3 regions of the Phreatobacter sp. AB_2022a genome follow, and region 1 is predicted to be linked to each of the others. Evidence: riboswitches for the same ligand, from Rfam matches in the RefSeq annotation. Region 1 holds a riboswitch; each other region holds the start of a gene.
What was found. A riboswitch is a leader RNA that binds a small molecule or an ion and turns the genes downstream of it on or off. The one in region 1 is predicted to bind cobalamin.
Positions count from the first base shown of each region.

Region 1 (3,267 bases):
CAGAGCCGCCCGGCCATGGGGCGCCCCGCCATGCAGAGACCGGTCATGCAGAGACCGGCCATGCAGCGCCCAATCATGGCGCGTCCCGGGCCTTCGCGCCCCGCCTTCCATGGCGGCGGCGGTTCGCGCCCCGTCATGGGACGGCGTCGCTGAGGCGGACCATCACGAGGCCGTGATGGGGCCGCCAGCACCGCGACTTCCGCGCCGGTTTCGCGCAGATTGACGCTGCGCCACCAGCCGATGGACCATGCGAGGGAGACGCCGAAATGACCGAAGACACTGCGAAGCCGAGCCGTCGGACATCGATCGACCGCCGTCTGGCCCTCGCCGCAGGGGCGGCGACCCTGGCGGCTCCCGCGCTGCTGGCCGCGGCGACACCGGCTCTGGCCGTGACGCCCGTCCAGATGCCGGCGCAGGGCCCCGGCTTCTACCGCACCAAGGTCGGCGACATCACGGTCACGGCCGTCCATGACGGCTTCGCCCTGCGCCCGCTCGAAGGCTTCGTTCGCAATGCGCCGCTCGGCGATGTCCAGGAGGCGATGAAGAAGGCCTTCCTGCCGACCACGGCTTTCCAGAACACCTTCACCGCGCTCGTCGTGCAGACCGGCGGCAAGATCGTGCTGATCGACACCGGCAACGGCAATACCGGCGCCCCGACTTCGGGCACCTGGATGCAGAATTTCCGCGCCGCCGGCTTCGCGCCCGAAATGGTCGATCAGATCATCATCAGCCATTTCCATGGCGACCACATCAACGGCCTGCGCTTCAAGGACGGCACCAGCGCCTTCACCAAAGCCGAAATCAGCGTGCCGGCACCCGAATGGGACTTCTGGATGTCGGACGAGCGCATGAACCAGGCGCCGGATGCCGCCCGCGGCGGCTTCCAGAACGCCCGGCGCGTGTTTCAGCCGGTCGCCGCCCAGGTCAAGCGTTTCGCGCCTGGCGCGGAGGTCGCCCCCGGCATCACCTCCTTCGCCGCCCATGGCCACACGCCGGGCCACACCATCTTCGGCATTTCCTCGGGCAATGCCCGCCTGATGTTCGTCGCCGACATCACCAACCACCCGGCGCTGTTCGTGCGCAATCCGGACTGGGCCGTCATCTTCGACCAGGACGCCGACATGGCCCGGCAGACGCGCCGGCGGGTGCTGGACATGGCGGCTTCGGAGCGCACGCAGCTCGCCTTCTACCATGCGCCATTCCCGGCGACGGGCTTCATCGCCAAGGAGGGCAATGGCTACGAGTTCGTGCCCGTCCAATGGACGCAGTGGCCCTGACGCCGCGGACCGGCCGACTTTCGGCCAGTTGACAACATCATGGCGATGCAGCCTTTTGCGTGGCATCGCGACGGCGGTCATTGCTTGCAATGACCACGGGAATGCGGTGCGTGCCAAGCACGCCGGCGACCGGCCACCACTGGCCGTCGCCGGCGCGACGACACCAATCCGCAGCTGCCCCCGCAACTGTGAGCGGCGAGCCGGTTCCTTTGAAGCCACTGGCGTCCGTCAGGACGTCCGGGAAGGCGGAGCACCCGGCCATGACCCGCAAGCCAGGAGACCGGCCGGCGCGTCGTCACTGTCCGGGCGTGCGGGATGGCGCGCACGGAGAGCGGAGACCCGCTTTTCGGTGACACCCGATGTCGCGGCGGCAGCCGGCCGGAGAGCCGGAACGCCGTCGCGATCCCCGTGTCCCCGAGCGGAGATCCGCCATGGCGCAACGCCTTATCGTCAGTTTCAGCCTCGTCCCTCTCCTTGCCGCCTCGGCCTTCGGGCAAGCTGCGGATCCCGTCGCGCCACTGCCGGAAATTCTCGTACATGGCGCCAGCACCGTGCCGGTCGAAGCGCCGCGCGTCGGCTCCGCCGTCACCGTGGTCACCGCCGAGACGATCCGCGACCAGGGTACGCAGACCCTGCCCGACGCGCTGCGCCAGGTTCCCGGTCTCGCCGTCAGCCAGGCCGGTGGCCGTGGCGGCATCACCCAGCTGCGCATCCGAGGCGCGGAGGCCAATCACTCGCTCGTCGTGGTCGACGGCGTGCCGATCAACGACGTCAACAATGGCGACGCCGACCTTGCCAATCTGCCGGTCGACGCGATCGAGCGCATCGAGGTGGTGCGTGGGCCGCAATCCGGCATCTGGGGACCCAACGCCCAGTCGGGCGTCGTGCTGATCACCACCAAGTCCGGCCGGGGTCTTGCCCGGCCCGAACTGAGCGCGCGAGTCGAGGGCGGCTCCTTCGGCACGCTGCAGGGCTCGGTGTCGGTGCGCGGCGCCCAGGGGCCGTTCTACGGCGCCCTGTCGCTTTCCGGCCTGAGGGCCGGCGGCCATGTCGCCGCGCCCGGCACGACGCGGCCGAACGGCTCGGAGATGGGCGCGCTCAACGCCAAGGTGGGCGCGGACCTCGCCGACTGGTTCAATGTCGAGGGCACGCTGCGCATGGTCAGCCGGACGGGGTTCTACAATCCCGCCAATGCGGCCATGGGGCCCGGCTTCGCCGCCGATCCGCGCTACGGCTTCCTTGCCGACGGCGTCGGCCGCGGCACGGCGACCGATATCCAGGGGCGTGTCGTCGGCACGGTCACGCTGCTCGACGGCCGCTGGGTGCAGAAGTTCTCGGCCGATACGTCGCGCCAGGGCACCAATGCGGCCGACAGCTATGTCAGCGCCTTCGGCTTCCGCGAGCGCCAGGCCTTCTGGTCGCAGACCGAGCGCAACCGCGCCGACTACCGCTCGGCCTTCACCTTCGAGACGCCGCAGTTGCTCGGCGCCCGCCATACACTGGTGGCCGGCGTCGACATCACGCGCGAACGCTTCCGCTACCATTACGAAAGCGACGGCTTTTTCGGCCCCTTCGTCAATGACGGTTTCGCCGGCGCCGGCCAGAGCCGTGAGCGCAAAGGGCTCTATGGCGAATATCTCGTCAGCCTCGACACCGGCCTTGCCCTGTCGGCGGCGCTGCGCCAGGACTGGAACTCGTCGTTCCGCAACGCCACGAGCTGGCGCTTCACCGCGGCGCAGAGCTTCGAGACCGGCACGCGGCTGCACGCCTCGATCGGCAAGGGCGTGACCAACCCGACCTTCGTCGAGCAGTTCGGCTTCACCAACACCTTCGTCGGCAATCCCCTGCTCAAGCCCGAGCAGTCGATCGGGTGGGACGTCGGCGTCGAGCAGCGCTGGTTCGGCGGCAGGCTGACCACCGACCTCACCTATTTCCGCGCCAATCTCGAAAACGAAATCGTCGGCTCAGGCATTTCCGTCGCCAACCTGCC
Region 1 covers NZ_JAPSET010000090.1:59-3,325, forward strand. The annotation lists gene OZ671_RS31185 (MBL fold metallo-hydrolase) at 267-1,277, shown strand; cobalamin riboswitch at 1,332-1,580, shown strand; gene OZ671_RS31190 (TonB-dependent receptor plug domain-containing protein) at 1,709-3,267, shown strand, end outside.

Region 2 (3,267 bases), on a different contig from region 1:
GGGCGCGGCTTTCGCTCTCGCCAGCGCCCTGGCCCTGCTGATCGGCGCCTTCATCGCCGGGGTCGCAGCAGCCGTGGCCGGCCGGCAGCGGGACGAGACGCCCGACCTCGCGACGGCGCGTTATTGAACGCCCCAACGGAGCCTTTCGCCCAGCGGCGGGCTCCGAACCCGGACAATGCCGCGGCCAGCCTGCCGCGGCAGTTTCGAATTGTTCTATTTCATTTGTAAAAACAATAACTTGAACCAATCCCCTTTCGCGCCTATGGCTCTTGCGCGCCCGTGCCGGCCTTCAGCCCCGACGGCGGGCGCCGATCGACGGCCGCCGCCGCCGCGAGCCATCAGGAAAGGCAGATCATGCCGCTCGAACCTCAGGCGCAGGAGCGGACCGACCGCGCCCGCGCCGATTTCCACCAGACCGTCATGGCAGCCTTCTGCCAGGCGCTCCGCAACACCGACCTGCCGCCGATGAAGGTGCTGGAGCTGGCGGCCATGGCCGTCGGCTCGGTCTACCAGGAGGTCGCCGACGCCCATTGCTGCGACAACCCTTGCCCGTGCGGCTGGAAGCCGGATACATCGGCCGACATCGAGGCGTTGCAGGCCGCGCTGGCCGCCCTGGTGCCGGCGCTGCAGCCGAGCAGCCTCATGACCATGCCAACGCTCGGCCGGGCCTGACCCTCGGCCGGCCCCGACTGGAAAGCAGGACAGCCGCCATGGACAGCCCAACGACACGGCCGGACGTGCCCGCAGCTTCACGCCGCAGGCCTGCGGCGGAGACCCTGCTGGCCCTGCTCGAAGCGCGGCGCTCCGTCGGCATGACGACGTTGGCGGCACCGGGCCCCGATGCCGCGGAACTGAAGCGTGCGCTCGCCATCGCCGTGCGGAGCCCCGACCACGGCATGCTGGAGCCCTGGCGCTTCGTCGTGCTCGAAGGCGAGGCGCGGTTTGCCGCCGGCGCCGGCCTTGCCCGTCTCTACGAGGCCGAGAACCAGGCCATGGACCCCGAGAAGCGGGCGAAATTTGCCGGCATCATGTCGCGCGTCTTCACCTATGCGCCGACCGTGGTGATCGTGGTGAGCCGCACCGATGCCGAGGCCCGCATTCCCGCCTGGGAGCAGGAGCTCTCGGCCGGCGCAGTGTGCATGAACCTCCTGCACGCCGTTCACGCCCTCGGTTTCGACGGCACCTGGCTGACCGGCTGGGCCGCCTACAGTCCGGGCGCGCAGGCCCTGCTCGGCCTCGATGCCGGCGAAAGGATCGCCGGCATCGTCCATATCGGCACGGCCAAGGAACCGCCGGGCGAGCGCAAGCGGCCCGATCTTGCCGCCAGGACGACGTGGTGGCAGGCGCCGGGCGATGCCTGAAGCCAGGAGCGCGCGCTGCCCGCCGCGCGCCCGGCGCGGCACCACTGCCGTCCGTGTCCCGCAATCTGTGCGAAAGGGAATAGGGCCGGATTGCGGCAGCGGGCGATTTGTGTTTCGTAGTGGACGTCCTCGGTGCTTCCCTGACGGGAAGTGAAACGGGAATGCGGTGCGCGCCCTCCAGCAGGCGCAATGCCGCGGCTGCCCCCGCAACTGTAAGCGGATAGCGCTCTTCGACACACCACTGGCCACGACCGGCCGGGAAGGGGAAGCGGCGCGTCACCCGCGAGCCAGGAGACCGGCCGAGGATCGCATGCAACCCGTACCGGCGGTGGGCCGGAGGAGCCGATCCATGTCCTTAGTCCTGCCGCGCGTCGCAGCGCCGGCTGTTTCCGCCTTCGTCCTGGCCCTCGCAGCCAGCGTCGCACCGGCCGCATCCCAGGAAGCGCCGGCCGCGCCCACTCTGCTCGACGAGATTGTCGTCACCTCCACGGGCCGGCCGGAGCCGCGCAGCCGCATCACCGGCACGGTCCAGGTGATCGAGGGCGAGCGCATCACGCGGTCCACCGCGCGCTCGGTGACCGATCTTCTGGCCGAGAATGCGGTCGGCTTCTTTTCCGAATGGACGGCGGCGCAGACCGCGCTCAACATCCGCGGCGCCTCGACGGAGGGGCAGGGCCGCGACTTCCGCAGCCAGGTCCTGGTCCTGGTCAACGGCCGCCGCGCCGGCACCGCCAATATCTCCAAGCTGTCGCCGGCCGATGTCGACCGCATCGAGATCGTCCGCGGGCCCGCCTCCGTCATCTATGGCAGCCAGGCGATGGGCGGCGTCATCAACATCATCCTGAAGAACGGCCGCACCGCGACGGGCAACGTCGTGGACGTGCAGGGCGGATCCTGGGGATTGCTGCAGGGCCGGGCGAGCGCCGGCGGCGAAATCCGCGGCACCGACTATTACATCGGCATCGCCGGCGGCCGGCGCGACAGCTACCATTCGGGCGCCGGCGGCGGCCTGATGGCCAATACCCAGTACGAACGCTTCGGCGCGACCGGCACCGTCGGGCGCCAGATCGACGACGTCAACCGGATCGATCTCACCATCCGCACCGACGGCATCTACAATGCCGGCTTCCGCGGCTCGGCCTGGAACACGATCAACCGGGACGAGCGCACCAATTCCTCGCTCGACCTCGTCTATACCGGCAAGGCGACGGAAGCGCTGCGCTGGACGCTGCACGGCTATCTCGTCGGCGACCGCGACATCTTCCGCTGGGCCGCGCCGATCCAGCGCAACGCCACCACCGGCCGGCCGCAGCCGGGCACGCGCATCGACAACAACCGCCGCGCCCTCGACATTATGGGCCTGCGCTTCCAGCCGGTGTTCAACCTCTGGGCCGGCAACGAGCTGCTGCTCGGCTTCGACGCCGAACGCAGCTGGCTGCGCTCCGACCGCTATCTCGAGACGATGGCGCTCGGGCCGCGCACGCCGCAGGTCGCACCGCTCGACTACAACCAGACCGACTCGGTGATGGGCTTCTATGCCGAGAACAGCCAGCGGCTGTTCGACGAGCGGCTCATCCTGCGGGCCGGCATCCGCCACACCCGCGGCAGCACAGCGTTCGACCCGACGCCGAACCTCGCCAACCAGGCAACCGGCAGCCGGCCCTATCACGCCACCACCTATACGGTCGGCGGCACGGTGCGGGCGACCGACCATCTGAGCTTCCGCGCCGGCCTCTCGACCGGCTTCCGCGCGCCGACCGCCACCGAGCTTGCGGGCAACTACACGGTGCTCAGCGGCAGCCAGATCTTCGGCAATCCCAATATCCGGCCGGAAACCAGCCGTCAGATCGAGGTCGGCGCGACGCTCGCCATCAACGGCTGGAGCCTCGATGCCGCGCTGTTCCAG
Region 2 covers NZ_JAPSET010000054.1:5,642-8,908, reverse strand. The annotation lists gene OZ671_RS27265 (hypothetical protein) at 1-127, shown strand, start outside; gene OZ671_RS27260 (hypothetical protein) at 355-672, shown strand; gene OZ671_RS27255 (nitroreductase family protein) at 711-1,361, shown strand; cobalamin riboswitch at 1,475-1,679, shown strand; gene OZ671_RS27250 (TonB-dependent receptor) at 1,711-3,267, shown strand, end outside.
Region 2: it holds a riboswitch for cobalamin, as region 1 does, so the genes downstream of both, OZ671_RS27250 (TonB-dependent receptor) here and OZ671_RS31190 (TonB-dependent receptor plug domain-containing protein) in region 1, are expected to answer to the same signal.

Region 3 (3,267 bases), on a different contig from region 1:
CCGGTCGACCAGGCGCCCTTGATGAACTGCACGACCCCGACGCGCCAGCCATGGCCGAGCGCGCGCAGAATCAGGCCGAAGGCGGCGGTCGACTTGCCCTTGCCCGGGCCGGTATTGACGATGACGAGGCCCTTCTCGATGGTCTTCGAGGCGACCTCGGCATCCTGCACCGCCTTGCGTTTCGCCATCTTGGCGCGGTGGCGCGTGGCCTCGTCGGTCTCGTCCGTCATCATCATCCTCATGTCCCGGTCATCGGCAGCCGCGCCGCCACCGGCGGCCCGGTTTCGTCGTCATTTCACGGTCATCGGCAGTCCGGCAACCATGAAGATCACGTGGTCGGCGACTGCCGCAAGCTCCTGGTGGAGCCGCCCGGCCTCGTCACGGAAGCGTCGTGCCAGCGCATTGTCGGGCACGATGCCGAGCCCGACCTCGTTCGAGACCAGGATCAGCGGGCCGTCGAAGGCCTGGACCGCGGCAACCAGCCTCGCCCGCTCCACCGGCAGGTCGGCCTCGGCGAGGAGCAGGTTGGTCAGCCAGAGGGTCAGGCAATCGACGAGCACCGGCGTGCCGGCGGGCGCAGCGCCGAGCGCGCCGGCAAGGTCGCGCGGGGCATCGACGGTCTGCCAGCCGGCGCCGCGCCGCGCCCGGTGCTCGGCGATCCGCGCCCGCATCTCGTCGTCATAGGCCTGCGCCGTGGCGACATAGCGCCAGGGCGCCGGCCGGGCCGCGATCAGCGCTTCGGCATGGCGGCTCTTGCCGGAACGCGCGCCGCCCAGCACCAGGGTCACGGATCGGGTGGAACGCGTCATGGGATCCCGGGGTTCGGCCGATGGAGTGAGGCGCGCACTCATTGCAAATCACGGCGCGGGCCGGTAGTGCTAAAACTCGACGGTGCCTCTTCGATGAGGTGAAAAGGGAACGTGGTGGAAAACCACGGCTGCCCCCGCAACTGTAAGCGGCGAACCGAAGCCAGAGGCCACTGGGCGCGTCCCGGGAAGGCGGCGGAAGGTTTAGACCCGCGAGCCAGGAGACCTGCCGTCACCAGTGCTTCTCATGGGCCCATCGAGCGGGGTGTTTCGATGGCAACCGGTTCGGGCCGACAGGCCCGGCTTCGTCCTTGGGAGCGTTTCCGGCTGAGGCCGGCTGCCTGACGGAGCGTGCCGTGACGAGACCGACTGCTTTTTCTGCCTCCCCGCCCGATGCGCCATGCCGGCCTTGCTGAATTCGCCGCTGCCGCCATCCATTTGTCCAGGATCCCGGGATCTTCCATGACCAGCTCGTCCACCGGCTCGGCGCCTGCCAAGGCCTCGCTCGCCAAAGTCCCCTGCACCATCGTCACCGGCTTTCTCGGCGCCGGCAAGACCACGCTCGTCCGGCACCTGCTCGAGAACAATGACGGCCGCAGGATTGCGGTTCTCGTCAATGAATTCGGCGACATCGGGTTCGACGGTTCGTTCATCGAGGGCTGCGGCATCGCCGGCTGCACTGCCGAAGACATCGTCGAGCTGCCGAACGGCTGCATCTGCTGCACGGTGGCCGACGATTTCGTGCCGGCGCTGGAAAAGCTGCTCGGCCGGGCGAACCCGCCGGACCATATCCTCATCGAGACATCCGGCCTCGCCTTGCCGAAGCCGCTGGTCAGCGCGTTCAATTGGCCGGCCATCCGCAGCCGTGTCACCGTTGACGGCGTCATTGCGGTGGTCGATGGCCCGGCGGTTGCGGAAGGCCGCTTCGCCGACGACCCCGCGGCCCTTGCCGCCCAGCGCCAGGATGACGGCGCGGTCGATCACGACAACCCGCTCGAGGAAGTGTTCGAGGACCAGATCCTCTGCGCTGATCTGATCCTGCTCAACAAGGCGGATGCGATCGACGCGCCGACGCGCGCCCGGGTGCGCGCCGAGATCGAGGAACATCTGCCGAAGGCGATCAAGATCGTCGAGACCGCGCATGGCAAGGTCGAGCCGGCGCTGGTAGTCGGCCTCGGCGCGGCGGCCGAGGCCGACCTCGCCGCCCGCCCTTCGCATCACGAGACCGAAGCCGATCACGATCACGACGATTTCGAGAGCCACTCCTTCCCGGTGGCCGCGGTCGCCTCGCCCGAGGTCCTGGCGGCGCGCGTCGCCCAGGCTGCCGAGGCGGCAGGCGTGCTGCGGCTCAAGGGCTTTGCTGCGGTCGGCGACAAGCCGATGCGCCTGGTCGTCCAGGGCGTCGGACAGCGCATCGCCCATCACTACGACCGCGCCTGGGCGCCGGGCGAGACCCGCGCCGGACGGATCGTCGCGATCGGCCTCAAGGGGTTCGACCGCGATGCCGTCGAAGAAGCGCTCGCCGGCTGACCGCTCATGCATATCCTGCCCGCCAGCACCGTGACGCTCGACGAGACCGACCAGGCGGTCGATCTCGACCAGGCGCCCGGCGACGTGGTGGTGCTGTCCTTCGCCGACAGCGATCTTGCCGCGCTGTCGGCCGCGGCGGCCGGCCAGGCGCTCGACGTCAGGCTGGCCAGCCTCAGGCGGCTGAAACATCCGCTCTCCGTCGACCTCTATGTCGAGAAGACCGTTTCGCGCTCGCGCTTCGTGCTGCTGCGTTGCCTCGGCGGGCGCGACTACTGGCCCTATGGGCTCGACCAGGTGGCGGCGATCTGCCGGGAGGCCAGGATTCCGCTGGCGGTCCTGCCTGGCGACGAGCGCCCGGACGAACGGCTCGCGGCCCATGGCACGGTCGATGCCGGATTGCAGCGCGACCTCGCCGCCTATTTCGCGGCGGGCGGCGTCGACAATATGCGCCGCCTGCTCGGCCGGATCGCCTCTCATCTTTCGCCCGGCGGAGCCGGCGCGGCGGCGGAGCCACCATGCCCCCTGCCGGCGCTGTTCGGCTGGAACGCACGGTCCGGGGTGGCCGACGCCGCTGAGGAACTGGCCGCTGCGCCGGCGGATCGCCCGCTCGCGCTGGTTCTCGTCTACCGGGCAAGCATCGCGGCCGATGATACCGATCTCGCCGCGGGCCTCGCCGACGCCCTTTTCGGGCGCGGCCTCGCTCCTGTCGTCCTCGCCCTCACGAGCCTCAAGGACGAGGCGGCGAGCGGACCGCTGCGGAGCCTGATCCGCCGACGCCGGCCGGCGATCATCGTGACGACCACTGCCTTTTCCGCGCGCGACGGCGCCGATTTCGTGCTCGACGCCGCCGATTGCCCGATCCTGCAGGCGATTCCCGTGGGCAGTCCGCGCGACGCCTGGCTCGCCTCGCCGCGCGGGCTGTCCGCGGTCG
Region 3 covers NZ_JAPSET010000029.1:71,639-74,905, forward strand. The annotation lists gene cobO (cob(I)yrinic acid a,c-diamide adenosyltransferase) at 1-230, opposite strand, end outside; gene cobU (bifunctional adenosylcobinamide kinase/adenosylcobinamide-phosphate guanylyltransferase) at 291-809, opposite strand; cobalamin riboswitch at 875-1,054, shown strand; gene cobW (cobalamin biosynthesis protein CobW) at 1,269-2,336, shown strand; gene cobN (cobaltochelatase subunit CobN) at 2,343-3,267, shown strand, end outside.
Region 3: it holds a riboswitch for cobalamin, as region 1 does, so the genes downstream of both, cobW (cobalamin biosynthesis protein CobW) here and OZ671_RS31190 (TonB-dependent receptor plug domain-containing protein) in region 1, are expected to answer to the same signal.